DNA from 4 places in the Paenibacillus sp. Y5S-9 genome. Region 1 is predicted to be linked to each of the others. Evidence: predicted binding sites of a transcription regulator. Region 1 holds the regulator's gene; each other region holds the start of a gene.
What was found. The regulator Rex, encoded in region 1, represses fermentation and respiration genes when NADH is low (regulators of the CRP and FNR family bind a similar motif). The targets are predictions, from matches to a motif close to TTGTGAAATATTTCACAA.
Positions count from the first base shown of each region.

Region 2: the regulator Rex is predicted to act here: its motif matches at 2,422-2,439, upstream of pflB (formate C-acetyltransferase).
Region 3: the regulator Rex is predicted to act here: its motif matches at 4,105-4,122, upstream of nadA (quinolinate synthase NadA).
Region 4: the regulator Rex is predicted to act here: its motif matches at 6,478-6,495, upstream of nirB (nitrite reductase large subunit NirB).

Region 1 is NZ_CP145887.1:4,306,938-4,314,709, reverse strand. It holds gene panC (pantoate--beta-alanine ligase) at 1-89, shown strand, start outside; gene panD (aspartate 1-decarboxylase) at 82-465, shown strand; gene V6669_RS18900 (tetratricopeptide repeat protein) at 559-1,206, shown strand; gene dinG (ATP-dependent DNA helicase DinG) at 1,349-4,204, shown strand; gene V6669_RS18890 (redox-sensing transcriptional repressor Rex) at 4,429-5,082, shown strand; gene V6669_RS18885 (amidohydrolase) at 5,069-6,376, shown strand; gene V6669_RS18880 (DUF5590 domain-containing protein) at 6,416-6,946, shown strand; gene V6669_RS18875 (hypothetical protein) at 7,256-7,772, shown strand, end outside.
Region 2 is NZ_CP145887.1:4,536,185-4,543,956, reverse strand. It holds gene adhE (bifunctional acetaldehyde-CoA/alcohol dehydrogenase) at 1-1,579, shown strand, start outside; gene pflB (formate C-acetyltransferase) at 2,522-4,780, shown strand; gene pflA (pyruvate formate-lyase-activating protein) at 4,866-5,618, shown strand; gene V6669_RS20010 (extracellular solute-binding protein) at 6,065-7,432, shown strand; gene V6669_RS20005 (sugar ABC transporter permease) at 7,484-7,772, shown strand, end outside.
Region 3 is NZ_CP145887.1:62,247-70,018, forward strand. It holds gene tilS (tRNA lysidine(34) synthetase TilS) at 1-1,156, shown strand, start outside; gene hpt (hypoxanthine phosphoribosyltransferase) at 1,209-1,748, shown strand; gene ftsH (ATP-dependent zinc metalloprotease FtsH) at 1,849-3,894, shown strand; gene nadA (quinolinate synthase NadA) at 4,194-5,132, shown strand; gene nadB (L-aspartate oxidase) at 5,168-6,802, shown strand; gene nadC (carboxylating nicotinate-nucleotide diphosphorylase) at 6,799-7,665, shown strand; gene V6669_RS00320 (type III pantothenate kinase) at 7,672-7,772, shown strand, end outside.
Region 4 is NZ_CP145887.1:4,941,431-4,949,202, reverse strand. It holds gene V6669_RS21890 (histidine kinase) at 1-1,033, shown strand, start outside; gene V6669_RS21885 (response regulator) at 1,038-1,847, shown strand; gene V6669_RS21880 (YfbR-like 5'-deoxynucleotidase) at 1,849-2,478, opposite strand; gene V6669_RS21875 (formate/nitrite transporter family protein) at 2,745-3,527, opposite strand; gene nirD (nitrite reductase small subunit NirD) at 3,577-3,903, opposite strand; gene nirB (nitrite reductase large subunit NirB) at 3,959-6,388, opposite strand; gene V6669_RS21860 (acyltransferase) at 6,775-7,772, shown strand, end outside.

The DNA of each region.
Region 1 (7,772 bases):
TGCTCATTGCACTTGCGGTGAAATTCGGAAAAACAAGATTGATTGACAATATAAGGTTGCAAAAATCGGAGGTATTGTCCCATGTTTAGAACACTGATGAAATCCAAAATCCACCGGGCTACGGTAACGGAAGCCAACTTGAACTATGTGGGTAGCATTACCATAGATGAAGACTTGATGGAAACATCCGACTTGATGGAAAACGAGAAAGTGCAAATTGTGAACAACAACAATGGTGCACGTCTGGAAACTTATGTGATTCCAGGACCGCGCGGGAGCGGGGTCATATGTCTTAACGGCGCAGCTGCACGTCTGGTGCAGCCTGGAGATAACGTCATTATCATTTCTTATGCCATGATGTCCCAAGAAGAGGCAAATACTCACAAACCAACCGTTGTATTTGTAGATGGACAGAATAAACCTGTACAAACGATGAAGCAGGAAGTCCACGCGACAATTATGTAATCGACTGGTAAGGAGAATGAAATCGGCCCTTGAAGCAAAAAATGAGTACAGGTCACTGCACTAATCCATTTTTTCAAGGGTGGGGATGCATCGATGTTCCAGCATGTTTTCGCAGAAATGAACGACATGTTAGATGAAATTATCAAGAGCTATCCTTCCGCTGAAGGCCTGAACAAACAAGAATTGCTGCAAAAGTGGAATTTGCTTAAGCGGATGAGTGACGGAATGCTGGATGAATGGCTGATGTTTGAAGAAAAGATGAGCCAGGTGAGGGAGCGGGAGATGGATAAGCCTGCTTCCCTTGAACCGGAACAGGAAGCTGTTACCGCTCTGCCTGAACTCCATCTGGAATGTTTCAGTCGTGGTCAGGGCTATTTCAAACTACAGATGTATCCGCAGGCGATCATGCAGTTCTCCCGGGTTGTGACCGACCATCCGGAGAGTGCATTGACTCGCTTTTACCTGGCGCTCTCGTATCTGAATCTGGAACAAATGGCGGAAGCGGGGACACATTTGCAGCAGATCATGTACCTTAAGGGTTCACCTCGCTTAAAAGGGCTTGTATGTAACGCCCTGGGCTGTATTCAAGCCAAGCTTGCGAATCCCGAAGCTGCATGTTCACTCTTTGCACAGGCCCTTCAGTATGACCCGACATTGACCGAACCACTGTACAACATGGAAGCTTGCAGGTTGAACAGGGGAAAATTGCAATATGCTAATCAGCTGACGACCCTTCATTAAGCGGGAATTCGGCGACAAAAAAACGGTGTTCCCTCCTTTGGCATAGCGGCGGGGACACCGCTTTTTTGTCAGTTAATTTTCAAATCCCCTTTTTTTTGCTATGCTGTAACATAGACTGGAATGGAAGGGACCGTACATTGCAATGAAATTTGCCGTATTGGATTTCGAAACAACCGGCACGCAGTCCGACGGTGAGATTATACAGGCCGGACTTGCCATCATAGATCATGACTACAGCATAACTCAAATATATAGTTCTTATGTGAACCCTGGTGTACCGATTCCCCCGTTTATTTCGGGGTTGACGGGTATTACCGATGAAGATGTAGCGGACGCTCCTTCACTCGAAGAGATGATGATGGAGATGGTTCCGCTGCTTAATGATGTGGTGCTAGTTGGACACAACGTCGCTTTTGATTTTCACTTTTTGCAGAATGCTCTTGACCGTTGCGGTTATTTGCCGTTCACTGGCCGTATTCTGGACACGATTGATTTTCTGAAGATTACATTCCCATCACTGGGTTCTTATCAACTCGGTTATGTGTCTTCCGAATTTGGATTTCAACATGATCGCCCTCACCAGGCAGACAGTGATGCACTGGCGACAGCCTATGTGCTGCTCAAGTGTCTGGATGAGTTAAAGGAATTACCGCTCATAACGATTCAGCGCCTCAGTGACCTGTTTGCACCAGAAGACAGTGACTTGGGCTGGTTTTTGGACGGGATGCGCAGTGAGAAGGAAGCAGAGCCGATTCAGGATCTGGACGGACATACCTATTATCGTCAGCTTGCTCTTAATGTAAGTGATTGGACCGACATTGGTGCACCACGCGATGAGCGGGAGGCTAACCCCCTTGATGGTGTAAGCTTCGAACAGTTTATGGACCAGGTTCGGGAGAACCTGAAGGATACACTGGATCATTACGAAGAGCGTGAAGCGCAGACTCAGATGTTCAGCAGTGTAAGGCAAGCCCTGGATGAAGAGAAACATCTCTTGATCGAAGCTGGAACGGGTACCGGTAAATCTCTAGGGTATCTGTTGCCTGCTATTTACGAAAGTGTGAAGCAAGAACAGAAAGTCATGGTCAGCACGCATACGATCAATCTGCAGGAGCAATTGAGAGAGCGGGACATTCCGATGCTGACTCAAGTGGTTCCGTTCCCGTTTAAGGCTGCTGTATTCAAAGGACGTGGACATTACCTGTGCCTGCGCAAATTTGAACACAAAATCAATAAACGTGAATTCGCCACACCTAAAGAGGATTATTTCACAGCTGCTCAGATGATCGTCTGGCTTACGCAGACCGAAACCGGAGATGATGAGGAACTTAACCTTAGCGGACGCGGAGGGGACTTCTGGGAGACCGTACAGAGCGAATCCGAATCATGTCTGGGAAGATCCTGTCCATGGTTCCGCAAATGTTTCTACCATCGTGCCAAACATGAGGCAGGGTTGTCTGATATCGTAATCACCAATCACTCCAAATTATTTACGGATGTGAAAGCCGCGCATCAGCTGCTGCCAGCCTATGAGAGTCTTGTAATCGATGAGGCACATCATCTGGAGGATGTCGCTGGTAAACATCTTGGAATGCATATGAAATATTTCACTTTGGTTCATACACTGACCCGCCTGTTTAAAGACAGTCGTAATGGTCAGCTGCCTATGCTTCGTTCGCAGTTATCCGGGCATGAAAATTCGGTGCAATGGGGCTCCATGGTGGACCAGATGTTCCCGCTCGCTCTTGAGGTCAAGGAACTGTGGGATCGTATGAGCGATGCCTTGTTTGGTCTGTTGCCTGAACGAAGTGATGCTTCACCGGGCGAGACGGGGCAATTTTCACTGCGTCTGAAAGCATCTCAGAAACCTGCAAAATGGCAGGAGTTGCAGGATCTGGAGAACCAGATCTATGTGACTCTGGGCGATTTGGTTCGCAAAGGGGACAAATTGCTGCTTGAAGTGAAAGAGGATCAGGATGATTATCAATCGGATAGTCTGATTACGGACATTACAGGATTACTGAAAGATCTGACCACATTGAAGGAGAATCTACGTTTCTTCATGCGAATGGATGACGCCAAAACGGTGTACTGGATGGAAGCCAGCGGCCAGTTCCGCAGTAAATCACTCCAGCTGTATGCCGTACCTGTAGATGTCAGTGCACAACTAAAGGATTTGTTTTTTGATAAAAAGAAAAGTGTTGTGCTTACTTCGGCTACGCTCTCTGTGGATAAGTCATTCCAGTTCATGATTGAGCAGCTCGGCTTACAGGAAGCCTCTGAGAATAATCGGTTGTTAACGTCGATGCTGCCATCACCTTTCAACTATCGCGATCAGGCACTTCTGGTGATTCCGCGTGATTTCCCAAGTGTGAAGGGTAGTGTGGGTGATGCGCACTTTGTTAATATGCTGGTGCAATCACTCGCAGAGACGGCAATTGCTACGCGTGGACGCATGATGGTTCTGTTTACTTCATACAAGATGTTGCGACAGGTCTATGATCCGCTGAAGGAGGCGCTGTCTGGCAACGACATCTCGTTGCTTGGTCAAGGCGTTGATAGTGGAAGTCGTTCCAAATTGACTCGCAGGTTCCAAGATGCCAAAGCAACAGTACTTCTGGGCACAAGCAGCTTCTGGGAGGGGGTAGATATCCCGGGAGAGGCTCTAACCTGTCTCGCTATAGTGCGACTGCCTTTCCAGCCGCCGAATCATCCGTTGGTGGAAGCCAAGAGTGAGTTGCTTCAGGAACAGAAGAAAAATCCGTTCATGAAACTGTCAGTGCCACAAGCGGTCATTCGTTTCAAGCAGGGATTTGGCCGATTGGTGCGTACAGCAAAGGACAGAGGAATTGTCATTGTTTATGATACACGTGTGATTGAAGCGTACTATGGTAAATTCTTTTTATATTCATTACCAGGTCCCAAAATGGAGCATATGCTCACGGAGCAGATGGTTCCACGAATCACCGAGTGGTTGGAAAAACCTGCTAATGAATAAGAATAATGGTTGTTTTGTTCGTTAAATCATTGCATGACACTATCGTTTGGCGTTAAACTTTATTAGATATTTCCGTATCCGATTAAAGCAGTTGCACGTAAGAACTTATAACCTAAATTACAAGGAGCATTCTGTATAAAATGTCACGTCTATCATTGAGTTTATACAGAATGCTCATCTTTTCATCTATTATTTTATCGTGGCCTTGGTAAGGGGGAGCAAGAATGAAATCGGATAAAATTTCGGAAGCGGTGGTACGACGTCTGCCTGTATACTTGCGCTATTTGAGCGAGTTGCACCAGCGTGAGGTGGCTACTGTTTCTTCTCAAGAGCTTGGACAAAGGCTGGATCTGAATCCGGCCCAAATTCGTAAAGACCTGGCTTACTTCGGTGATTTTGGTCGTAAAGGGATCGGGTATGATGTATCCTATTTGATCGAGAAAATTCGTCACATTCTCAAAATCGATCAGCAAATTAATGTAGCTCTGGTAGGTGCGGGTAACCTCGGACAGGCCTTGTCCAACTACAACGCATATCTGAAAGACAACATGAAGATTGTTGCTGTATTTGATGCATATGGACCGAAGATTGGTAGTCAAATCAACAGTTTGACGGTAAAACCAATGAATGAATTGACGGAAGCGGTTAAAACGGATAACATCCGCATCGGTATTATTACAGTTCCAGATACGGAAGCTCAAAATGTAGCCGATCAGCTTATTGAATCGGGAATTGAAGCGATCCTTAATTTTGCACCAACAATTCTAAAAACACCGCCGCATATCCGCATTCACCATGCTGACTTTACAACGGATCTGCTTAGTTTGGCCTATTACTTGGAGACTGGAAAGGACGACGAGGAAGATGACAACAAATAGATGGGTAATTCACAACGGCAAATTTGCCGTTAATGAAGGCGGCACAACATGGAACGTGGTCCACGGATACATGGTTGTTGAGAATGACAAGATTGTGCATATTGGTGAGACATTGCCGGATGAAGACAAAAATTGTACCAAAGTGGATGGAAAAGGACTGTTCTTCCTGCCGGGTCTGATCAATACGCATGGTCATGCAGCGATGTCGTTGCTCAGAGGGCACGGAGACGATCTTGCGTTGCAAGTATGGTTGCAGGAAAAAATGTGGCCGATGGAAGCGAAAATGACTTCAGAAGACGTATATTGGGGAACTTCACTATCGGTGCTTGAAATGTTGAAAGGCGGAACTACAGCTTTCCTGGACATGTACGATCACATGGATCAAGTTGCCAAAGTTGTGGAGCAATCCGGCGTTAGAGCAGCACTGGCACGTGGTGTGATTGGGCTATGCTCGGAAGAAGAGCAACTGCGGAAGCTGGAGGAGTCGGCAGCGTTTGCACGTGAGTGGAATGGACAGGCAGATGGTCGAATTACAACCGTAATCTCGCCACACGCACCATATACATGCCCTCCTGACTACATAGAGAAGCTTGTACAGGTCGCGAACGACCTAAACCTTCCTCTTCATACACATATGTCGGAAACGCTTCGTGAAGTCGAGCAGAACGTGGCTGATTATGGACTGCGTCCTGTAGCACATCTGGAGAAACTGGGCTTTTTCTCCCGTCCATCCCTGGTTGCACATGCGGTGCATCTGAATGACGAAGAGATTGAGATTCTGGCTCGTCATGATGTGGCTGTATCCCATAACCCGGGAAGTAACCTGAAACTCGCTTCCGGTGTTGCGCGTGTACCTGCGTTGCTGAAAGCAGGAGTTACCGTGTCACTCGGAACTGACGGACCAGCAAGTAACAACAACCTGGATATGTTCGAGGAAATGAGACTGGCTGCGTTGATTCATAAAGGCGTGTCTGGTGACCCGACGGCAGTGCCAGCGGGTGAAGCATTACTACTCGGAACTTCATATGGCGCCAAATCCATCTTCTTGAACAATACTGGAGCGCTTCAGGTCGGCATGAAGGCTGATTTTATCGCCTTGGACATTGAACAAGCACATTTCTATCCACATACAGACCTGATCTCACATACGATCTACTCGGCTTCTGCCAAAGATGTAGAGCACGTATGGGTGGATGGGAAACAAGTGGTGAAACATGGCGAATGTCTGACGCTGGATGAAGAGCGTATTTTGCGTGAGTCTCAATTGGCATTTGATGGTCTGCTTGCTCGTTAATTGCAGGATAGAGCATCATAGGGAAAGGAAGTTCGACTTTTGAAGAAAAAAAAGAAGTGGATATGGATTTCGCTGCTTGCACTGGTTCTGATTCTGTTTGGACTTCAGCGTTATTACGTCCATGTCACGCAGGACCAGCGCAAGGAAGAAGCGCTCGCCATACAGGCAGCACAGGAGCAACTGGGCATTACATCCTATGATGAATTGCGTAAGTACATCTGGGGAGACAAAGAAGGCTCTGATAACATCTACTGGACCCTGATCGGCAAAAACAAGGATAACCAGGATGTTATGGTCTGGGTTAAATTCGATGCAAACAATCAACCGGCTAAGGGTGCAAACGCTGTACACAGTGAGCTGCTGCAGAATGGCATGTCCGAAGCGCAGATCCGCAATCGCTTCAGTTCTGAAGTTCCTGCCGGCGAGATTAAGCGAATCATGCCTGGAGTTGTGAATGGAATATATGTGTGGCAAGTGTATTATAAAGACGGTACGCATAACCACTATCGTTTTTATCGTTTTAGCAACGGAGAACAGGTGGACCTGGTCTACACACTCCCGAACAGCTAGAACAAATAGAGTGACATAGCTAGAGAATGAATGAAACAAAAGAACCGGCAGACGGATATCCGACTGAACCGGTTCTTTGTGTTGCCCGTAAACTTAAATAATTTAAATAATTTAAATAGTTAAAATTAATAATTTATTCATATTTTCGCCTTCGAAATTGTATATACGATGTGATATACTCAGATATGTACTCAAAGTTACATTCAAAACAAATAAACCTGTCGAAATTATCGCAGGAGTCAATGTGCACATATTCTTATATACCAATAAGCCAGTAGGTTGGGCCAAAATCTGGGAGGGGTAATTCACTTGAAACTAAAAGTATTGCCTATTGCTTTAACTGCCGTCATTTCAGCCGTTGTGTTGTTTGGAGGTTGGTTTGTATATCGTCAGGTGGCTGTGCAGAATCCGATTGAAAAGATGGTTACCCAGTACGATGGAGTTAATGACGTTCAATTAACTATTAACCGCAATGACGTACAATTGAAACTGGATCTGCAACCTGATGTTGATTTGGGCAGACTGGTACAATATATTCACAAAGAAGGACAGACCCTGATTGGAACACGATCACTAAAATTGGACGTTGTGGATCATTCCAGTGAAGCACTGGAAAGTTGGTGGGGTGATGCGATGTTTACCGTAGCTCAGGCGATGGAGAACAAGCAATACACCGAGATTACACCAACGTTGTCAAAGATGGCGACCAATGGAATTAAGGTTAATACAGCGATGGATGACAACAATGTATATGTCAGTCTCAGAGACGGAGATGCCAGCAAGTTTATTATTCTGCCGCGTGTGCCCGGTCAGATAGGAGTGTGGC
Region 2 (7,772 bases), 230 kb from region 1:
GGCTGAGAAATTAAGCCCGGTACTGGCTTGTTACAAAGTTAAAACGGCAGCAGAGGGCATTGAACGTGCAGCAGAAGTGGTTGCTTTTGGCGGCATGGGTCACTCTTCGGTTATCCACTCCACAAATGAAGAAGTGATCGGCAAATTCGCAGATCGTCTGCAAACTGGACGGATTATTGTGAACTCACCATCCACACACGGTGCCATCGGGGATATCTACAACACAAACATGCCGTCATTGACACTGGGATGCGGATCATACGGACGTAACTCGACTTCTTCCAACGTAACCGCTGTGAACTTAATCAATGTGAAAAGGGTGGCTCGTCGTACCGTGAATATGCAATGGTTCAAAGTGCCGAACAAAGTCTACTTCGAAAAAGGGGCAACGCAGTATCTTGCCAAAATGCCTGATATCACACGTGTGGCGATTATTACGGATGCCATGATGGTGAAACTTGGATATGTTGAAAAGGTAGAACACTATCTGCGTCAACGCCAAATGCCAGTAGCGATCGAAGTTTTCTCCGATGTTGAGCCAGATCCATCGACAACAACGGTAGATCGCGGAACCGAAATGATGCGCCGCTTCCAACCGGACTGCATTATCGCACTCGGCGGTGGATCACCGATGGATGCTGCGAAAGCCATGTGGTTGTTCTATGAATACCCGGACACGGACTTCAACGATCTGAAACAGAAATTCATGGATATCCGCAAACGGATCTACAAATATCCACGTCTCGGCGTAAAAGCGAAATTTGTAGCGATCCCAACCACATCCGGTACAGGTTCTGAAGTGACATCGTTCGCGGTTATCACAGATAAAAATCAAGGTAACACCAAATATCCATTGGCCGACTATGAGCTGACACCAGACGTAGCAATTGTCGATCCAGAATTCGTATACTCCCTGCCTAGAACAGCCGTTGCAGATACAGGTATGGACGTACTGACTCACGCAATTGAAGCTTATGTATCTGTTATGGCGAATGATTACACGGATGGACTTGCGATCAAAGCAATCCAACTGGTGTTCCAATACCTGGAGCAATCTGCACTGCAAGGTGACAAACTGGCACGTGAGAAAATGCATAATGCTTCCACGATTGCAGGTATGGCTTTTGCCAACGCATTCCTGGGTATTAACCACAGCTTGGCGCACAAATGGGGCGGTCAGTATCACACCGCACACGGACGCACCAATGCGATCCTGATGCCGCACGTCATTCGTTACAACGCAAAAAAACCGACCAAATTCGCATCGTTCCCGAAATATTCGCACTTTGTAGCGGATGAACGGTATGCCGAGATTGCCCGGATTCTGGGATTGCCTGCACGTACGACAGAAGAAGGCGTAACCAGTCTCATCAATGCGATTCGCAAACTGAACAAAACATTGGGCATTGAAGAATCGTTCCAGGAAATCGGATTTGATGCCAAAGACTTTGAAGCACATGTGGATTATCTGGCAGACCGTGCCTTCGAAGACCAATGTACAACCGCCAATCCGAAGTTACCGTTGGTAACTGAACTGGCTGATGTATACCGCAACGCTTTCTACGGAAAGTTTGAATAATAAATTTAGAACGAAGCGTGCCTTACGGCAAGAAGATCAGGGTTCCCCGAGAGGGGAGCCCCGATTGCCGTCTTTCACGCCATAACGAGAGGGAAGAAAAATAGGAGAGCAAAGCACCTGTTTTTCAGGAGTATTTTAAAATTTGGTTTACTCCGAGCATAGAGGAGCGAAAGGGTTCTAGAGAGGTTACACGGAATCCGTGATGTGGCTGTTTGAGCCAGATGTTCACACAATAACGGAGTGGGCAGAAAAACAGAAGAGCGAAGCATCTGTTTTTCAGGAGTATTTTAAAATTTGGTTTACTCCGAGCATAGAGGAGCAAAAGGGTTCTAGAGAGGTTACATGGAATCCGTGACGTGGCTGTTTGAGCCAGATGTTCACACAATAACGGAGAGGGCAGAAAAACAGAAGAGCGAAGCATCTGTTTTTCAGGATTTATTCTAAGATATGATTTGCTCCGAGCATAGAGGAGCAAAAGGGTTCTAAAGAGGTGGCACGGAATTCGTGATGTGGCCGTTTGAGCCAGATGTTCACACAATAACGGAGAGGGCAGAAAAAACTGAAGAAGCGGAGCGTTCGCCTTTATCCCCGGATTTTCCCCTTTGAAAAATAAAATTGAAAAAATCCGGGGATAACAGCGATCGGAAGTTGTTCTGCCCGCGCAGTGGCTAAGTGTGAATTCACCGGGTTCAATGGGACAAAGCGCAGGTGGAGTGAGTTAGTTCACTGACTTTGTGACAAAAATCACAGATGATGAAAGCCCCAAGTCGTATACTGAAAATGTAAGAAAAACATTCATCCCGCGGTTCCGGTTCCCAAGTAGAGAGAACATGTTCCGGTTTATGTGAAACAATTCACATTAATCGCGGCTCTGGGCACACAATGCTACGAATGAAGCAAGATGTTATGTGTCCAGAAATCCAAATTAGTGGAGGGATTAAGATGTCGGTGATTGAAAAAGATGTCAAACAACAAACAGGCTGGAGAAACTTTACCAAAGGAACATGGACCAAATCCGTAGATGTGAATGATTTTCTGGCACACAACTTGTCTCCGTATTACGGTGATGAAGCATTTCTCGCAGGTGCAACCCAGAATACCAAGGAATTGTGGGAGATCGTATCTGATCTGACCAAAAAAGAACGGGATAACGGCGGTGTCCTTGACGTTGATGTGAACACACCAGCGACTATTGTTTCTCACCAACCCGGTTATCTGGATCAATCCAAAGAACAGATTGTCGGCGTTCAGACCGATGCTCCGTTCAAACGTTCCATTCAACCAACAGGCGGAATCCGGATGATGATTGATGCATGTGAAGCATACGGCTTCGAATTGCCTCAAGGCGTCATTGATATATTTACGAACATTCGCAAAACTCATAACCAAGGTGTATTCGATGCTTATACTTCCGATATGCGTGCAGCGCGTAAAGCAGGGATTATTACAGGTCTTCCAGATGCGTATGGCCGTGGCCGGATCATCGGTGACTATCGTCGTGTAGCTTTGTACGGGGTAGACTTCCTGATTCGTAACAAAAAAGGTGAACTGAATGCACTCGAAGTTGATGTCATTGATGAAGATGTCATTCGTCTGCGGGAAGAATTGTCTGAACAGATTCGTGCATTGCAAGAATTGAAGCAATTGGGCGATATGCACGGGTTCGATATTTCCTTACCAGCGACAACAGCAAAAGAAGCATTCCAATGGTTGTACTTCGGTTATCTCGCTGCGATCAAAGAACAGAACGGTGCTGCGATGTCCCTGGGACGTGTATCTTCTTTCCTGGATATCTACATTGAACGTGACCTGCAAGAAGGCATTCTGTCCGAAGAACAGGCTCAGGAATTGGTTGACCATTTCGTAATGAAACTTCGGATTGTCAAATTCCTGCGTACACCGGATTACAACGAACTGTTCAGTGGAGATCCAACATGGGTGACGGAGTCCATCGGTGGTATGTCCGTGAATGGTGAAACACGCGTAACCAAAAACAGCTTCCGTTTCCTGCATACACTGCACAACCTGGGACCTGCACCAGAACCGAACCTGACTGTACTATGGTCCACGAAACTTCCAGAAGCTTTCAAAGATTATTGCAGTAAAGTATCCATTGAAACAAGTTCAATTCAGTATGAAAATGATGATCTGATGCGTCCAATCTACGGTGACGATTACGGTATTGCTTGCTGTGTATCGGCGATGAAGATCGGGAAACAAATGCAATTCTTCGGCGCTCGTGCCAACCTGGCAAAAGCTCTCCTGTATGCGATCAACGGTGGTCGTGATGAGAAATCCGGAGCACAAGTTGGACCTGAGTATCCTGCCATCACTAGCGAAGTACTGGATTACAATGAGGTTATGAAACGTTTCAAACCAATGATGGAGTGGCTGGCGAAGCTGTATATGAACACCCTCAACGTCATTCACTACATGCACGACAAATACAGCTATGAGCGTATCGAGATGGCATTGCATGACCGTGACATTGTACGTACGATGGCTTGTGGTATCGCTGGTCTCTCGGTTACAGCAGATTCACTGAGTGCAATCAAATATGCCAAAGTAAAACCAATTCGTAACGAACAAGGCATCGCAGTTGATTTCGAAATCGAAGGAGACTTCCCTTGTTACGGTAACAATGAAGACAGCGTAGACAGCATTGCTGTTGAACTGGTCGAGAACTTCATGGGTATGATTCGCAAGCATAAAGCTTACCGTAACGCAGTGCCAACACAATCCGTTCTGACGATCACTTCCAACGTGGTATATGGTAAGAAAACAGGGACTACACCGGATGGTCGTAAAGCAGGTGAACCATTTGCTCCAGGTGCGAACCCAATGCATGGTCGTGATAAAAAAGGTGCACTGGCATCCCTTGGCTCTGTAGCCAAATTGCCATATGAACACAGTCTTGATGGTATTTCCAATACCTTCTCCATCGTGCCAAAAGCATTGGGTAAAGAGGAGACTACACGTAAATCCAATCTGACTGCGATGATGGATGGTTACTTCGGTCAAAACGCTCATCACCTGAACGTCAACGTATTTGATCGTCAGCAATTGATTGATGCGATGGATCACCCGGAAAACTATCCGCAACTGACTGTACGGGTATCCGGATATGCGGTTAACTTCATTAAACTGACTCGTGAACAACAGTTGGATGTCATCAACCGTACGTTCCATGGCTCGATGTAATTTGCAAGTAGAAGACCGCTAGAGCAAGGCATTCCAAATCATATTAAACGCACAGCGGATGCGGATACAGAAAGGAAGAGGCAGCATGGTTAACGGACATATTCATTCACTCGAAACTTTCGGGACGGTTGACGGCCCAGGCATCCGCTTTGTGCTTTTTATGCAAGGATGTCTACTCAAATGTCAGTATTGCCACAACCCTGATACTTGGGCGCTGGATGGTGGTAAAGAAATGACGCTTGAGGAGGTATTGGCTGAAATTGAGCCTTATCTGTCCTACTATCGCAGCTCCGGAGGCGGGCTGACGATATCTGGCGGTGAACCAACGTTACAGGCCCACTTTGTAGCCGAGATCTTCAAGGAAGTGAAGCGGCGCTGGGGAATGCATACAACACTTGATAGCAACGGATTTAACGAACCGGAACGGATTCACGATCTGTTGGACCACACAGACCTGGTTCTGCTGGACCTCAAACATATTGATGACGAGAAACATATCAAGCTGACAGGCAAATCCAACGAGAGAACGTTGAAAACGGCCAAGTGGTTATCGGAGCAAGGTCGGAAAATGTGGATACGCCACGTGTATGTGCCTGGCATTCATAACGAGGAAGAGGATCTGCTTAACCTCGGACGGTTTATTGGAACATTAAATGGCGTCGAGAAGTTCGAAATTCTTCCATACCATCAGATGGGGATTTACAAATGGGAGGCGCTCGGCAAAGTATATCCACTGGATGGAGTTCCTTCACCAACTGAAGAAGAAGTGGAGCGGGCGTATCGCCTGATCGAACAAGGTCGCCAGGAAACGGCTGGCGTGGCTTGTTCCGGTAATTAACTACCTTTATATGCAGGATGTATATAATTTGAACTAACTATTTACACGAGAACGAAGAGGACAGAAATAAGCTGAAGAAGCGGAGCGTTTGCCTAAAAGCTTTCTAAAAGAAAGCTACATCGGAAGCATATGCTATCCCCAGATTTTCACCTTTGTAAAAGTGGCTTAAAAAAATCGGGGGATAACAGCGATCAGAAGGTTGTTCTGTCATCGGAGTGGCAAGTGTAAATATTCTTGAGTTCAACGTTATACCAACCAAGCAGTCCTTGCGAACATACTTCGCAGGGGCTTTTTTTTGCTGATATCCATTGTAAATGCAAGATTATGGGTCCAGTGAAGGATTTTATCCCTCCATTGATGAATTGTCATCCTTACGATGTAAGCTCCGGCTTTTTATAATCAGAGTGTAAAGCCAAATGCTCAATATCTTGAGGAGGGTCAACCAGATGAAAAAAGGAATGACATTACTGCTTTCATTATTGCTTATCACTTCATGGACTTTGGCGGGATGTGCAAGCTCAAGTAACGAGCCACAGCAAGGCGCAGGCAATACACCTGTGGAGGAGACAAGTAAGGAACCGGTTGAGATGCTTCTCCGTCACACGCAGGTGGGAGCCGACAAACAGAAAAGACTGGCCATTCTCCAGGATGTAGTGGACAAAGTTGAAGGTGAGATACCCAATCTGACCTTTACGCTGGATGGCGTCGAATCTGATGTGAATCGTAAGGAAAAGCTTCGCGGAGAGATGGCGGCAGGTAACCCGCCGGATATATTTGAACTGTTCGGTAGCCCGGATTCCAAAGTTTATGCCAAGGAAGGTATGCTGCTTGATCTGACTCCGATCTTGCAAGAGCTGGGCATTCAGGACCAGTTTACATCGCTTGAACCGTTTACGTATGAAGGCAAAGTATATGGACTGCCGATTGGCGGTTCGGGCGAAGGTTTTTTCTATAATAAAGAGTACTTTGAACAAAAAGGATGGAAAGCTCCAACCACCATGGCTGAACTGGACAATATACTGGCCGAGATCAAGGCCGATGGCAAAGTGCCGCTTGCTTCCGCATCCAAGGCGGGCTGGGTGCCGCTTATGTTAACCAACCATCTGTGGTCCCGTTATGCCGGGCCGGAGATTACCGCAAAGTTTGCAACAGGTGAAGCGAAGTGGACCGACCCGGGTGTGGTCCAAGGATTTGCCAAACATAAGGAATGGGTGGATAAAGGTTATTTCAAAAAAGGTGAACTGGGCTTTGAGTATGCCGAATATACCACGCAATTTACAAGCGGCGAAGCAATATTAATGTATGACGGAACATGGAAATCATCTGTATTCAAAGAAGGTCAGAGCGGTGAATCGCTCATTGGCAAGGTTGGATTCTTCAATATGCCTCCGGTAGAGAACGGCGCAGGAGATCAGACGTCTTTGATGCGGGATGTGAACAATGGATACGGATTCTCGGCAGCAGTGGCGGATGACCCGCAGAAGCTGGAAGCAGTGAAAGCTTTTATCAAAAATTTCTACAATGAAGATATGCAGGTCCGTGGTCTTGTGGAAGACGGTGTGTTGCCTGCGATGAAGTTGGATGAGAAAGTGCTGACCGACAGTATTACCGATGATCTGATGAAAGAAATTGTGGCCGTGCTTAATGCGTCCAAGACGTCGTTCCCGGCATTTGATGCACTCGTTCAGGCTGATGTGACGACAGAGATCAGCAATCTGCAAATCCAGAAGTTGATTGGTGGGCAGACCACGCCAGAGAAAATGGCAGAAGAGCTGCAAAAGGTGCAGGAGGAAGCAAACGCTTCCGTGGAATAATTCAATCCAAGTTGAAACTGCGATCGTTGAAGTGACTGAAGGAGGCTGACCATGAATACTTCACTCCGCAGCCCGTTAATCTATACGTTATTTGTAATGCCAGCCCTAATTCTGTTTGTGATGTTCTTCTTATATCCTATTGGCAGCTCCCTGTACTACAGTCTGACGAGTTGGAATGGGGTATCGGCTGAGCCACGTTTTGTGGGTTTATCCAACTATGTGAAGGCACTGACCGATGAACGGTTTTGGATTTCCACACGGAATAACGGCTTTTTCATCGGATTTTCGGTACTGATTCAGGTACCTCTGATCGTCCTGTTTTCGCTTCTGATTGCCAATG
Region 3 (7,772 bases), 2.7 Mb from region 1:
TGTACCTTCATATATGGAGTTGACGGGTCAAGGACCACAGGAAGCAGCCCGCAACAAGCGATATGCTTTTCTGTACGAAGTGGCTTCCAAATATAATGCGACAAGCATCGCTTTGGCACATCATGCGGATGATCAGGCGGAGACGGTCATGCTTCATTTGCTTCGTGGAACCGGCTTGTCGGGACTCTCAGGAATGAAGTTTAAAAGACGAGAAAAAAATGTGGAACTTATTCGTCCATGCCTTCGTATAAACAAGACAGACCTTGTAGAAGCTTGTAATACCCAGGGTTTTATGTATTTCAATGATGAGAGCAACGCCTTGCGTAAATATCGGCGTAATGCCATTCGCTTGGATGTGCTTCCTTTTTTGGGGCAGTATAATGGACAACTCACGCCGTCATTGAATCGGCTTGCCGAAATTGTGGGTGATGAAGACGATTTCATGGAGCAGAGTGCATATGACACATACAGGTGTCTAGTGCAGGTGAACGGCGGAAGGCAAACCTTTGAGGTGCCTTCCTTCTTGAAGTTACATGTCGCTTTACAACGAAGGTTGATTAAACTAATATTGAATTATCTGCCTTTGGACAGTGATTTTGTCGACTTTACCCGTATAGAAACCATTCGACGCAAGGTCATGGAGACCCATGTGACGACCTGGAGCCTGGATATAGGACAGACACTCGCCTGCACTCGGGAGTATAATCTGATTTCTTTTGGCATACGGACAGACGTACAGGATCAATCTTACGAGTATCGTCTTGCGCAATGGAGTGGAACTTCTGAGCTTTCACTCACCCCAATTAACCGGTATATTCGGTTGATGACGGTGAGTCCCGAGGACTATCATGTACCGGAATCGGCGGATCAAGCCGCGTTTGATGCGGATCAACTGCTTTTGCCGCTGGTTGTGCGTTCACGGTTACCTGGAGATACCATGAAAGTGATGGGATTAAACGGAAGCAAAAAGGTGAAAAATATTTTCATCGATGAGAAAATCCCCCCATCTGTCCGTCCACGAATTCCTGTGGTATGTGATGGAGCAGGTCATATCATCTGGTTACCGGGTGTTCGACGGTCCAATGTGGCCCCTGTCAGGGAGGGCACTTCCGCAATCCTGTACATGACTGTAGGCGATTCAGCGATTCAGGGGTAGTGGTTATGGTTCAGGTAAGGCTTTCATAGTATAACTTAGGAGGTTCGCACAGTTGCAGAACGACATTCAGGAAGTATTGATCAGTGAAGAAGAAATTCAGAGTAAAGTCAAGGAATTAGGCGCAACACTAAGTGCCGAATATGCAAATCGCAATCCTTTGGTCATTTGTGTGCTCAAGGGTGCGTTTATATTTATGGCTGATTTGGTTAAAAACATAACGGTACCTGTTGAAATGGATTTTATGGCGGTATCCAGTTATGGCGCTTCCACCAAGTCATCAGGTGTTGTTAAAATCATTAAGGATCTGGATGTATCCGTTGAAGGACGGGAAGTTCTGATTGTCGAAGATATTATCGACAGCGGACTTACACTCAGCTATCTGATTGAACTGTTGGAAAACCGCGGTGCCGAGTCGGTGCGTGTGGTTACGCTCTTCGACAAGCCTTCAGGCCGTAAAGTTGAGTTAGAAGCTCATTACACAGGCTTTGACATTCCTGACGCGTTCATCGTTGGTTACGGTTTGGATTTTGCGGAGAAGTACCGGAACCTGCCCTATATCGGGATTTTGAAGCCGGAAGTCTATAGTAGCTAATATCCTGCCCGACCCAAGCCTTGAGCTGTTCTTGGCTTCTGTTGAGAAGCCATGTCGGGCTATGTTAAAATAATTAAAGTGTCTCGAGAGGAGGTAGGGGATGAATCGGTTCATCCGGAATTCTGGTTTTTATTTGATTCTTTTTTTAGTTGTGGTGGGGATAGTCCAGTTCGTCAGCAATGGCGGCGAAGCCACCGATAATCCTAGATATGATCAGTTGCGTGCAGCGATCAAAGCCAACAATGTCTCTGAATTGACGGTTCAATTCAACGGTCAAACGTATCTCGTGACCGGTCAATACAAGAAGGCACCTGATGGCGCCAAATCAGAAAATTTCTCAACGTATATTCCTCCTACGGATGAGGCAATTAGTGAACTTGTAGCTGCAAGTGAAACTAACAATTTCCAATATCATCAGGAGCCAATGAAAGGTGACAGCATCTGGTTGACGTTGCTGACTTCCTTTATTCCTTTGATCATTATGTTCCTGCTGTTCTTCTTCCTGTTTAATCAGGCTCAAGGCGGCGGCGGTAAAGTAATGAACTTTGGTAAAAGCCGTGCTCGTCTCTATAACGAAGAGAAGAAGCGGGTTACATTCGAAGATGTTGCGGGTGCTGACGAAGAGAAACAGGAACTTGTTGAGGTTGTAGACTTCCTCAAGGATCCTCGTAAATTCGCAGCAGTAGGTGCACGGATTCCTAAGGGCGTATTGCTCGTAGGTCCTCCAGGTACCGGTAAAACGTTGCTCGCTCGTGCCGTAGCCGGTGAAGCGGGTGTACCATTCTTCAGTATTTCAGGTTCCGACTTCGTTGAGATGTTTGTCGGTGTCGGTGCATCACGTGTACGTGATTTGTTTGAAAATGCGAAGAAAAATGCGCCATGTATCATCTTTATCGATGAGATTGATGCTGTTGGACGTCAGCGTGGTGCTGGTCTTGGTGGTGGTCACGATGAGCGTGAGCAAACACTCAACCAGTTGCTCGTTGAAATGGACGGTTTCGGAGCTAACGAAGGTATTATCATCGTAGCTGCAACGAACCGTGCAGATATTTTGGACCCTGCCTTGCTGCGTCCAGGACGTTTTGACCGTCAAATTACGGTTGACCGCCCTGATGTAAGAGGTCGTGAAGCTGTCCTGAAAGTACATTCCCGTAATAAACCACTGACCAAAGATGTGAAGATGGATATTATCGCGAAGCGTACAACAGGTTTCTCTGGTGCGGATTTGGAGAATCTCTTGAACGAAGCGGCATTGCTTGCAGCGCGTCGTAATCGTAAAGATATTTCCATGAAGGAAGTTGACGAAGCGATTGACCGTGTCATCGTTGGTACGGAGAAGAAAAGCCGTGTCATCAGTGATCGCGAGAAACGAATCGTTGCTTATCATGAAGCTGGTCATACCATTGTAGGATACTTCCTCGAACATGCTGATATGGTACATAAAGTGACCATTATTCCGCGCGGACGTGCGGGTGGATATGTAATCATGTTGCCAAAAGAAGACCGTATGCTGGTTACCAAGCAGGAATTGCTGGATAAAGTAACCGGACTTCTCGGGGGTCGTGTAGCTGAAGAATTGTTCATCGGAGAAATTGGTACTGGTGCATACAGTGACTTCCAGCAAGCGACAGGTATTGTTCGCAGCATGGTTATGGAATACGGTATGAGTGAGAAATTGGGACCTATGCAATTCGGAAGTTCACAAGGACAGGTATTCCTTGGTCGGGATATCGGTCATGAACAGAATTACTCGGATTCCATTGCTTACGAGATTGATCAGGAAATGCAACGCTTTATCAATGATTGTTATGAGAAGTGTAAAGACTTGCTTGTTAAACATTCAAAAGAGATGCACCTGATCGCTCAAACTTTGCTTGAGGTAGAGACTTTGGAAATGGATCAGATCAAGCAATTGATCGAAACAGGTTCTTTGACTCCAAAAGCAGAGAATGACAATGATGGTGAAGGCACACCAACTGAAGGCGGAGAGCCAATCATCGACAACATCGGAGATGTGCGTGTCCGTATTCAAGGTAAAGATGAAACGCCTGAGCCACCAGCCGGAGATATTCCAAACGAAGCTCCGAATCTGGAAAAGGGTAATAACAATAACCCGGATGATGGCGGAACAAAGCCAACGTCTTAATGCATAATACATCTGGCTATGATAGCAGGTGAAATCAAGAGAGCCCCTGGGGCTCTCTTTTTTTATCCATTATTTTAAAAGAGGATAGATAAAGATAAACGGGAGTTAGATGGCGAACCAGTTAGCAAACAGGTGGTTACAGCGCTGTTCCGGGCCTTTTTCATTTATTGACAGAGTCGTGAACGTTGTGTAAATTAGTTGTTAAACCGCTTGTGATTCGTTTCTCAAGCGAAGATAACGACTTAGGTTAGCCCACGAAACAGCGCATGACGCTGTCCCGATAAAGGAGAGGATCACAGGTGGAAGCTCTGGCTTTAGAGCGCAAGGCTGAGATGAACCGCGAGCTGCGTGCGCGGCTTATGGAGTTGAAGAAGGAACGTAATGCCATTATTCTTGCCCATTATTATCAACGTGACGAAGTACAGGAGGTTGCCGACTTCCGTGGAGATTCGTTTCTGTTAGCCCAGAAGGCAGCACAAACAGATGCGGATGTGATCGTTTTCTGTGGTGTTCATTTTATGGGTGAAAGCGCTAAAATTCTTGCGCCCAATAAAACAGTTATTATCCCGGACGAACGTGCGGGCTGCCCAATGGCAGATATGGTGAATGTGGATGGACTACGTAAATTGAAAGCACAACATCCTAATGCCAAGGTGGTTACGTATATCAATTCCTCGGCTGAGATCAAAGCAGAGACTGACATCTGTTGTACATCGGCGAATGCAGTCCGGGTTATTCAATCGGTGGATTCCGATGAAATTATCTGGGTACCGGATAAAAACTTGGGACATTATGTGCAGCAGCATACCGACAAGAAAATGATTATCTGGGAAGGCTACTGCAACACTCACGATATGCTTACAGTCAAAGATGTGGTGGAGATGAGAGCCAAGCATCCAAATGCAGAGTTTGTTGTCCATCCAGAGTGTCGCCCTGAGGTTGTAGAAATGGGTGATTTTGTAGGAAGCACTACAGCTATTCTGGAGTATTGCAAAAATTCATCAGCCAAGGAATTTATCGTAGGTACCGAAGATGGTACAGGATATCAGCTTCGTCTGGATAGTCCGGATAAACAGTTCCACTTTGCTACCAAGTTCCTCGTATGTCCCAACATGAAGGTGAACAACTTGAAGAAACTGGTAAAATGCCTGGAAACGATGAAGCCGCAAATCTACGTGCCACCGGCCGTTGCCGACAAAGCCAGAGAATCACTAGAGCGCATGTTGTTGGTAAAGTAGGATGCGCTACTCTTGCTCCAAGACAGGTGAATAACATGATACCGCAATATTTAGTTGATTTTGATCTGTCTGCGCTACCCATGGTAGAGACGGATGTACTGGTTATAGGCTCTGGGATTGCTGGTTTGTTTACTGCCATTAAGGCAAGTGAACAACAACGTGTATTAATGATTACGAAGAAGTCATTACTTGAAAGTAACACCAGATATGCGCAGGGGGGCATCGCTGCGGTTATTGCCGAGGATGATTCACCTGCTTACCACTTGCAGGATACACTTGTAGCAGGAGCGGGCTTATGCCGCTCCGAAGCGGTAGAGGTATTGGTGAATGAGGGTCCGGACGGAGTGAAGGAACTGATTCGTTTGGGTACTTTATTTGATCTGGAGAACGGCGAGTTGGCGTTGACGCAGGAAGGTGCGCATAGCCACCGCCGTATTTTGCATGCCAACGGAGATGCAACAGGATATGAGATTGTACGTGCGCTTGCGGTCGAAGTGAATGAACATCCCGGAATTGAAGTATGGGATGAGCACTTTGTTGTTGACCTGATTACAGATCGAGGGGAATGCATTGGCGCTCTGGTTCAGAAGGATGACGGATCGCAAGTGTTCGTGAAGGCACAGGCCACCGTTCTTTGCTCTGGTGGGGCAGGGCAACTGTACCGATACACGACGAATCCGAATGTAGCTACTGCCGATGGTGTAGCCATGGCCTACCGGGCTGGGGCTATCGTGCGTGATATGGAGTTTATCCAATTCCACCCCACCTCTCTTTGTTACCCGGGGGCCCCGCGCTTCCTTGTGTCAGAAGCAGTACGCGGCGAAGGAGCATATTTGCGCAATGTGAAGGGCGAACGATTCATGGATCGTTATCATGCCCAGCTTGAACTGGCCCCACGCGATATCGTGGCACGAGCGATTGTTAGTGAGATGGAGTCCACCAACAGTACCTTTGTGTATTTGGACATTACACATGAACAGCCAGAGATGATCAAGCATCGGTTCCCTACCATATATGAGACTTGTATGCGTTATGGATTAGACATGACAACGGACTGGATTCCCGTTGCACCTGCTGCCCATTACATGATGGGTGGTGTGAAAACGGATCTAAGTGGAGAGAGCAGCATCTCACGGTTATTTGCTTGTGGTGAGGTGTCTTCTACAGGAGTGCACGGAGCTAACCGTCTGGCAAGCAACTCCTTGTCTGAAGCGATTGTATTTGGTCGGAGAATTGTTGATCGTATTCAATCTCTTCCACCGCTTGGTTCATTACAAGTAAGAGGGACTGAGCCTTCATCTGTGGACATGAATAGCAAGATCAGCAAGATCATGGAAGAGCAAAAGCCGGTATCCGAAAGACGCTTACGATTACAGAAAATGATGGTTCGTCAGGTAGGCTTGCGCCGAAATGGTGAGGACCTGCAGAAGGCTATGGACAAGCTGCAACAAGAATTGCAATTTTTTGATCAGACACTCACTCATAAGGAAGAGCTGGAGTATGCCAACCTTCTGACCTGTGCCTGGTTAGTTACCAGCGGAGCATTACACCGCGAGGAGAGTCGGGGGGCTCACTATCGTGAGGATTTCCCGGCACGTGATGATATCGTGTGGCAGAAGCATAGTCTGCAGCAGCGAGAACAAGCGATTGTGGAGGAATTGATGTCATGATACTGAACGGATATAATGAAGGGCTTATCGAATCAATCAAAAACTGGCTTCGTGAAGATGTTGGTGCAGGTGACGTTACAACAAGTGTGACGATCCCGGCAGGCAACCAATCCAAGGCCATTATACACGCCAAAGACAATGGTATTATTGCAGGCATGACCGTGGCTGAACTTGTATTTCAGGTCGTTGATCCTGATCTTGTATTTACACCGAAGGTAACAGACGGAGACAAGGTTACCCATGGCACGATTTTGGCAGAGGTAGAGGGAAGTACACATTCACTACTTACGGGGGAACGACTGGCACTTAACTTGCTGCAACGTATGTCCGGAATAGCTACGCGTACGCGTGCCTACGTGGATGTGCTGGATGGTCTTGAGACCAGACTCGTGGATACACGTAAGACAACGCCGGGCCACCGATTACTTGAGAAATACGCAGTGCGCGTGGGTGGCGGAGCGAATCATCGATTTGGACTGTACGATGCCGTTATGATTAAGGATAACCACATCAAGGGTGCAGGTGGAATCACCGAGGCGGTACAGCGTGCGCGAACCGTTATCCCACATACGATGACAATTGAAGTGGAGACTGAAAATCTGGAGCAGGTGAGAGAAGCCTTGCAAGCCGGGGCAGATATCATTATGCTGGATAACATGCATCCAGAGCGGATGCGTGAAGCAGTTGAGCTTATTCGTGAACAGGCTCCTCACGTGAAGGTTGAAGCATCCGGTAACGTGTCCCTCCAGACCATTCGTGGTATTGCTGAGAGTGGTGTGGATGTAATTTCGGTTGGCAGGTTAACCTATTCCTTTGAGAGCCTGGATATCAGCCTGGATTTAAATGAAAAGAAAGAGGGGTGAACCTCTTTGATTCTAGTTGTAGACGTGGGGAACAGCAATATGGTGCTCGGCGTATATCAAGGCCGGGAATTGCTGCACCACTTTCGTCTGAGTACATCACGTCAGTC
Region 4 (7,772 bases), 630 kb from region 1:
CAAACAAATGATGACGTACATGACGTCACAGGAGACGGGATGGACCGTTATTGTCATGCAGTCCAAACAGTCCCTTTTCGCAAGTCTCAACCGGATGGCTGTGATGTTTATCGGTGCCACGTTAGCTACTCTCATGCTGATTCTGGTTCTCTCGTATCTGATTTCCAAACGGGTTACTTTGCCGCTACATCGTTTGCAGCGCATTATTCAGAAAACGGGTGAGAATGATCTGTTATCGGGACAGGATTCCGGTCAGTTGTTCAAACTGGAGCATCCCGGTTCTATCCGGGAGATGGATGAGCTGAATGATACGTTTATCCGGCTGAATCAACAGCTTGTGCAGTCTTTTCAGGACAGGCTGGCGATGAAATCTCAGGAGACAGAAGCAAGATTACTGGCGCTGCAATCCCAGATGAACCCGCATTTTCTCTATAACAACATCACAAATATCAGCATCATGGCGGAAGAAGGCATGAATGAGCAGATTGTTGCGTTCTGCGCCAATATTGCGTCTATGCTGCGTTATATTTCTACTCCGGGAAAGAATGGGGTTCCACTGTCCCAAGAACTGGATTATTGTGAGCGATATCTGGAGTGTATGAAGATTAGGTTCGAGGATGATCTGCACTACGAGTTTCATATTTCGGAAGAAATGCAGCTTATTCAGGTTCCGATGCTGATGGTACAACCACTCCTCGAAAATGCCATGAAATATGGACTGGGTGATACCCCTCCATGGAAACTGAATATTACTGGAGATATGGATGCGGTACAGCAGACCTGGCAGATTCACGTGGAAGACAACGGGCCTGGCATGGAACCAGAAGCACTTGCCAAGATCATGCATTACATCGAACAATCACAGGAGTGGGAGCGTATGCCTGACCTCGAAATTAACGGAATGGGACTCAAGAATATATGGGTCCGATTGAAATTATGGTATGGCACGGCAGCCCACATGCTGATTACAAACAAGCCTTCCGGCGGTGTCCAGATTACCATAGGTGGTTCCATTCGAAAGGAGCATGACTGAACCCATGACAATCAAATATAGAACGATTATTGTGGAAGATGAAGCCCTGATTCGCCGGAATGTCTCACGCAAATTCAGAGAGTTGGACACCCGGTTCGAGGTGATTGGTGAGGCGCGGAACGGTCAGGAAGCGTTACAGCTCATTGAACATTCCGTACCTGATCTGGTTGTAACGGATATACAGATGCCGGTAATGAATGGACTGGAACTCGCCAAACATCTGTATTTTGCCTATCCGCATGTGAAAATTGTCATTCTGAGCGGTTATCATGAATTCGAATATGCACGGCAGGCGATCAGTTACAAGGTGGAGGATTATCTGCTCAAACCATTATCGGAAGAACAGCTTCGTACACTGCTGGATGCGATGGAATTGAAGCTTGGGAGCGCTGTGGATTCGCTTGCCCATGTCAGTGCCGTGCTGGATGAACAGGTGAAGCCGGAGGATATCGCAGAGGCCGTTAAGTTGTATTTGAAGCAGAATTACATGCATGAGATTACACTTCAGGACATGGCGGGACAGATGCATTTTAGTGTGGACTACCTGGGAAAGTGTTTTAAAAAAGTAACAGGGGAGACTCCGCTGAAATATATGACAGGCCTGCGGATTAATGAAGCGAAGCGCATGCTCGTTACTCACGAGAATATGGATATCAAGACCATTGGTGGAGCGGTAGGGTATAGTGATTCCCACTATTTCAGCCGGATTTTCAAAAACAAAACGGGCATGTACCCTAGTGAGTACAGACTGCAATTGCAGGAACGAAAAAAAGCCCTGTCCATGGATGATGAAGACCATGTTGACTTGAGCTGATTTAGAGGGCCAGAGCTTCTTCGGTTATTTTGCGAATATCAAACGGGGAGCGAATACCTTCTTCAATCATGTCGGGGAGAATCTGTTCCAGGAAATACTGCACACAGTGGAGGTCGATATTTTTGATTTTGACCAAGGCATAACGGTACATGACGATAAATTCTTTCTCCGTATTGCCACGTTGGAGTTCGGCAAAGGCTTCGTATACCTGATCCATCTTGTCTGCGACTTCGAGAATCAGTCCTTCGACTGATTGGTCTTTGCCCTCACGCAGTTGTCTGCGGAAAATAGGCTGGAACTCTTCAGGAATATTTTCATTAATAAAATGTTCAACCATGCCTTCTTCCACCTTTTGCAGCATCGATCGCAACTCCAGTGAATAATGTTTGACTGGTGTTTTGATATCACCGATGAAGATTTCGCCATAATCATGACTGCTGGTGATTTCGTATAACTTCTTCCAATCAATGGTGACTCCATGCTGCTCCTCAATATCTGCAAGTGTTTTGGCGTACTGTACCACTTTCCAGGAATGAGCGGATACGCTGTGTTCTTCGAATTTGAATTTGCCAGGTGTACGAATAATACGTTCAAGATCATTCAGTGACCTGAAGTACGTATGGATTCCCATATAAGCGATCATCCTTTGCTGATTGAGTAGTATAAGTGTGAGTATCCATCGACTATACGCCAGTTATGTCAACTGTGGATTAACGCGGATAGCGACGAAGGTAAAAGACGAGAGGATGAATGGGAAACGTACGAGAGAGTACGCAGGTTATCAACAAACAATAAAAAACCACGATGTGTGATTGAACGTGAGTTCAGCATCCATCGTGGCTTTAGTGTGTAGATGTTGTGTTACCTAGTGCTACATAAGTTCAGTTGAATCAAAAATTATGATTTTTTACGTACCGGTGAAGTATACCAGTACGCCATTCCGACAAAGAGGGCACCGCCGATGATATTACCAAGTGTTACCGGGATCATGTTATGAAACCAGCCCGCCAGAGTAATGGTATCCGGGTGGTTTGGCAGCAGCCAGGACAAGGACAGCAAAGTCATATTGGCAACACTGTGCTCATACCCACTTGCAATAAAGGCGTACAGACACCACCAGATGAGAGCAATTTTGGCGATATCCTCTTTCGTGCGAGCTGCCATCCAGATCGCCAGACAGACGAGCCAGTTACAGAGAATGCCGCGGAAGAACAACTCCGATACGGGAGCGGCCATCTTTTTGGCAGAAGCGACAAATAAAAGATGTTCAGGCGCAGCCGTTTTGAACAGGCCGCTGCCTACAATAAGCAGGCTGAGCAGGATCGCACCTAGCAGGTTGCCCAGGAAGACGAGTCCCCAGTTTTTCAGTGTATCTTTAACTGTGGTCCGGCCTGCGAGCGTGCTCATGGTGAAAAACATGTTGTTGCCTGTAAATAGTTCCGATCCGGCAAAGATGACCAGCGTGAGGGCGAGTCCGAAGGACATGCCCATTAACATGGTTTGCAGTGGTGACTGTGCCGCAAGGAGCGGGGCACCAATACTGAAGATCAGTACGATGCCAAGCCCTACATAGGCACCCGCCATTAAGGCGGCAACCATGTAGCGTGAAAGATTTGAATTCATCTGATCCCGTTTTTTAACCGCAGCTTCAATAATTCCCTCAACACTTGGTGTATACATCACGGTTTCCCCCATTATTTTGCATCAATCTTTGAACGTTTCGATGGAGCTATATTTCAATCCAGACCTGGCCGTTCTCTACCTTCACCGGATACATCTGCACTTGCCCATTGTCCGGTGCTTGCACAACACCGGTAGTCAAGTCAATTTTCCAATCATACAGCGGATCGTACAGATAATGTCCGGACACGATGCCTTCTGCCAGCGGCCCACCCTTGGGGTGGGGGTTGTGATTATCCGCAGCGAAGATGGTGCCATCCGATGCACGAAAGACAGCAAGCTGATGGTCCCGAATCTCAACTACTCTTCCAATTCGTGGCAGGAATTCTTCAACTACTCCGGCGGGGAAGTAGATGCCTGATTGTTTTGTCGTCATCTTAAACCACTCCTTATCTATTTAACATTCTCCAGTATTAATCCTGCAAGCTTGCTTATGGACGAGCCGATACTTCGATTCCATGGAACATTTTGCTTTCGCCTTCCTCATTGCGAATCGCTTTTTGCCAAGGTTCTTCAACATGCTCAAGTGCAAATTCAATCCGCTGCATCAACGCTTTGCGTTCCTCCAGGTTATCCACGACAACCGAACGAATATGCTCCAGACCCATGCGTTCCACCCACTCGGAAGTCCGTTCCAGATAGTTACCTGTCTCGCGGTAATATTGCATGATGGCTCCGCACAGTTCAATCAACTCTTCATCTGTTTTCACTTTGTATAAGGAATCAGCAAGTCTTGCTTTAATACCGCCGTTACCACCGATGAAGATTTCCCAGCCTCCGTCGTTACCAACGATACCGATATCTTTGGTACATGCCTCTGCACAGTTCCGTGGACAACCGTTGACGGCATATTTAAACTTGGCTGGCAGATCCAGACGTTCGAATTTACGTTCGATGCGAGCGCCCATGGCCATGGAATCCTGTGTACCGAATCGGCAGAATTGGGAGCCGACACATGTTTTGACCGTACGCAGCGATTTGGCGTATGCATAACCTGAAGGCATATCCAGTTCAGCCCAGACTTTAGTCAGATCTTCTTTTTTAACACCAATCAAGTCGAGACGCTGACCGCCGGTAACTTTGACTGCTTTCACATCATATTTGACTGAAACGTCAGCGATGCGTTTGAGGTCCGCTGGAGTAGTCACCCCGCCGTACATCCGAGGTACAACCGTATACGTTCCATCCTTTTGAATATTTGCATTCATCCGTTCGTTAACAAAACGGGATTCTTTCTCATCTTCGTGTGTGTCTGGTGCAATCATGCCAAGGTAGTAGTTGATCGCCGGACGACATTTGGAACAACCTTCAGGTTGACTCCAGCCCAGTACATGCATGACTTCTTTGGTCGTTTGTAATCCCTTTGCGCGAATCTCGGCTACAATCTCATCCCGTCCCATGGAAGTACATCCGCATATTCCCTGTTTGGCTCCACTGCTGAAACTGTCACCAAGTACATATTGCAGAATCTGTTCCACAACCGGTTTACATCCACCGCAAGAGCGGGTTGCACCTGTACAGGCTTTGATCTCATCTACGCTGGTTAGTCCTTGATTCGTAATGACATCAACAATCGTTCCTTTGGTTACACCGTTACAGCCACAGACAATCTCGTCTTCAGCCATCGTTTCTACAGAGGTGGTTTTCTTATGACCGCCGCAGCCTGTACCCATGAGTGAACCATACAATTCTTCGGTCATTTCGGCCTGTTGTTTGATCAGTTTCTGCAATTCGGCAGAATCCGTAATGTCACCGAAGAGAACGGCACCAACCATTTTATTATCGCGGAGCAGAATTTTTTTGTAAGCCCGTTTCCAGTCGTCTTTGTGCGAAATTACGGTGTGCTCAGGACTGTCAATGAATTCACCAGTTGAAAATACGTCCACACCTGAAATTTTCAATTTCGTGGATACTACAGAACCTTCATACGGAGCCGTCTCAACACCGCAGATATGTTTCGCGAGAATCATGCCTTGCTCGAACAATGGGGCAACGAGGCCGTAACATACCCCGCGGTGCTCTGTACATTCCCCGACCGAATACACATTCTCAAGTGAAGTCTGCATATAGTCATTCACGACAATCCCACGGTTCACTTCCATACCGCTTTCGCGGGCTACAGCCGTATTGGGTTTAATGCCTACAGCCATGACCACAAAATCAACATTCAGAACCGTATCATCTGCAAAACGAATCCCTTCAACGCGTTCGCCGCCCAGCAGTTCGGAAGTCTGTGCACCCATCTTGAAGCGGATACCCTGACGTTCCAGTTCTGCCTTCAACATGGCTGAAGCTTGCGGATCAAGCTGACGCTCCATCAGATCTTCCATCAGATGAACTACGGTAACTTCCATGCCGAGTTGTACCAAACCTTTGGCAGCTTCAAGACCCAGCAGACCGCCCCCGATAACGGCCGCTCGTTTATACTGCTTAGCAGCTTCCAGCATGACATTACAATCGGCGATATCACGGAAACCGACAACACCCTCTTTGTCATGCCCCGGTACGGGGAGAATAAAGGAGGTAGAGCCTGTTGCAATGATGATTTTGTCGTAAGGAACGCGAGTTCCATCTTCAGTTACAACTTCATGTGTCTCGGCATCGATTCGTGTAACCGTTGTGCCTGTGTGCAATGTAATGCCGTAATCTTCATACCAGTGAAGGTCGTTCAGCACGATATCGTCCAGCGTTTTGCTTCCTTCCAGTACGTACGACAACATAATGCGGTTGTAGTTAGGATAGGGCTCGGTGCCAAAAACGGTAATATCAAATCGCGTAGTTAATTTCAGAATTTGTTCAACAGTACTGATTCCTGCCATACCGTTACCAATGATGATGAGGTTCTCTTTTTTTCCGTTCATGTGTGTATGCCTCCTTGAATAGACGCTGTACATTACTCAAAATTTTAGTGGTTTATATTTGAAATTATACAAGTAGTTGACGACAGTTTATGTGATTTAATTCACTAATAAAGATAGTTCAGTCAACTATTCGTTGGTGTGATCCCGGTCACAGATTTTTATATATATTTCCAGAGCGACATATATACATATCCAAATGGATATTATACAGGCTGATTAATCAAGGCATATACTACGAGGCATAACGACGCGTCGATATGATATTTTCAAAATTTGGTATTTTTTTTGCTAACACGAAACACACTACTAGGGCTTAATGAAGTTTCAGAAGTGAAGATGGGGACGTGAATTCTCATTGTGTTGACATGGCTGAAAGGAGATCACCTATGGGTGTAAAAAGAATGGACGATACCTCACCGGCTGCAACCCAGCCGGAGATTATTAAAGCGGTTGCAGTAACTGCTGTGATGATGCAGCTGATCCTGTCGGTTCTCTTAAAGCAGTTTCCCGATGTATCTCACAGAATAGAGATTGGCATGTTGTACAATCTGGCGAAGTTCTCGGCACCTGCCTTTATTTTTGCCATTTTGTATGATGTGGCACAGCTGCGAGACGTAAAGTATGGACACTATGTATGGCATAAAGCCAAAGAGATCATCGGGCCTTATCTCTTCTGGACTACCGTATATATAATAACGGTGAATGCAGGCGGATATGAGCAGGTGGGGGATGTTGTACAAGCCTTTCTGCTGGGAACGGCAGCCCCGCATTTGTGGTATACGGTCATGATGTTCCAATATCATTTGCTCATTCCGCTGGTGACTGCACTGGCTCTGCTCATGATTCGGAATCGAAAAAAAGCAGCTGTGTCATGGGTGGTATCCATCATCGTGTATGCCATTCTGATTCTGCTCTATGACCGATATGTTCTGCTGGATCTTTTGCATCCCGATCTGGTCTACACGGATCGAATCTTTGCCATGTATGGACTATTTGCATTGCTGGGAATGGGTACATCCATATATAAGGAAGTTTGCCTTGTCTGGTTGGACAAAATGAAGTGGGCGTTGCTGCCCATCGGTGTGCTGTTGTTTATTTGGGTGAACCGGGAATTGTTTGCTTATGGATTTGAGGATATGAATTTGTTGAAATCTTCGTATCTGAAACCGTCGATGGTGCTGTTTAACATGGCGCTCATCTTGCTCCTGTACGCTGGTGCAACGGGACTGATTCGTATGAATGTCCGATTTCTACCTACTTTTCGCTGGATTGCCAAATACGCCTTTCGGGCATATCTCGCCAGTTATTTTGCACTGAATCTGACGATCTGGATGATGGGCAGTTATGTGAAGGAGATGCCGCTCGGCATCAGCATCGTGTTTTT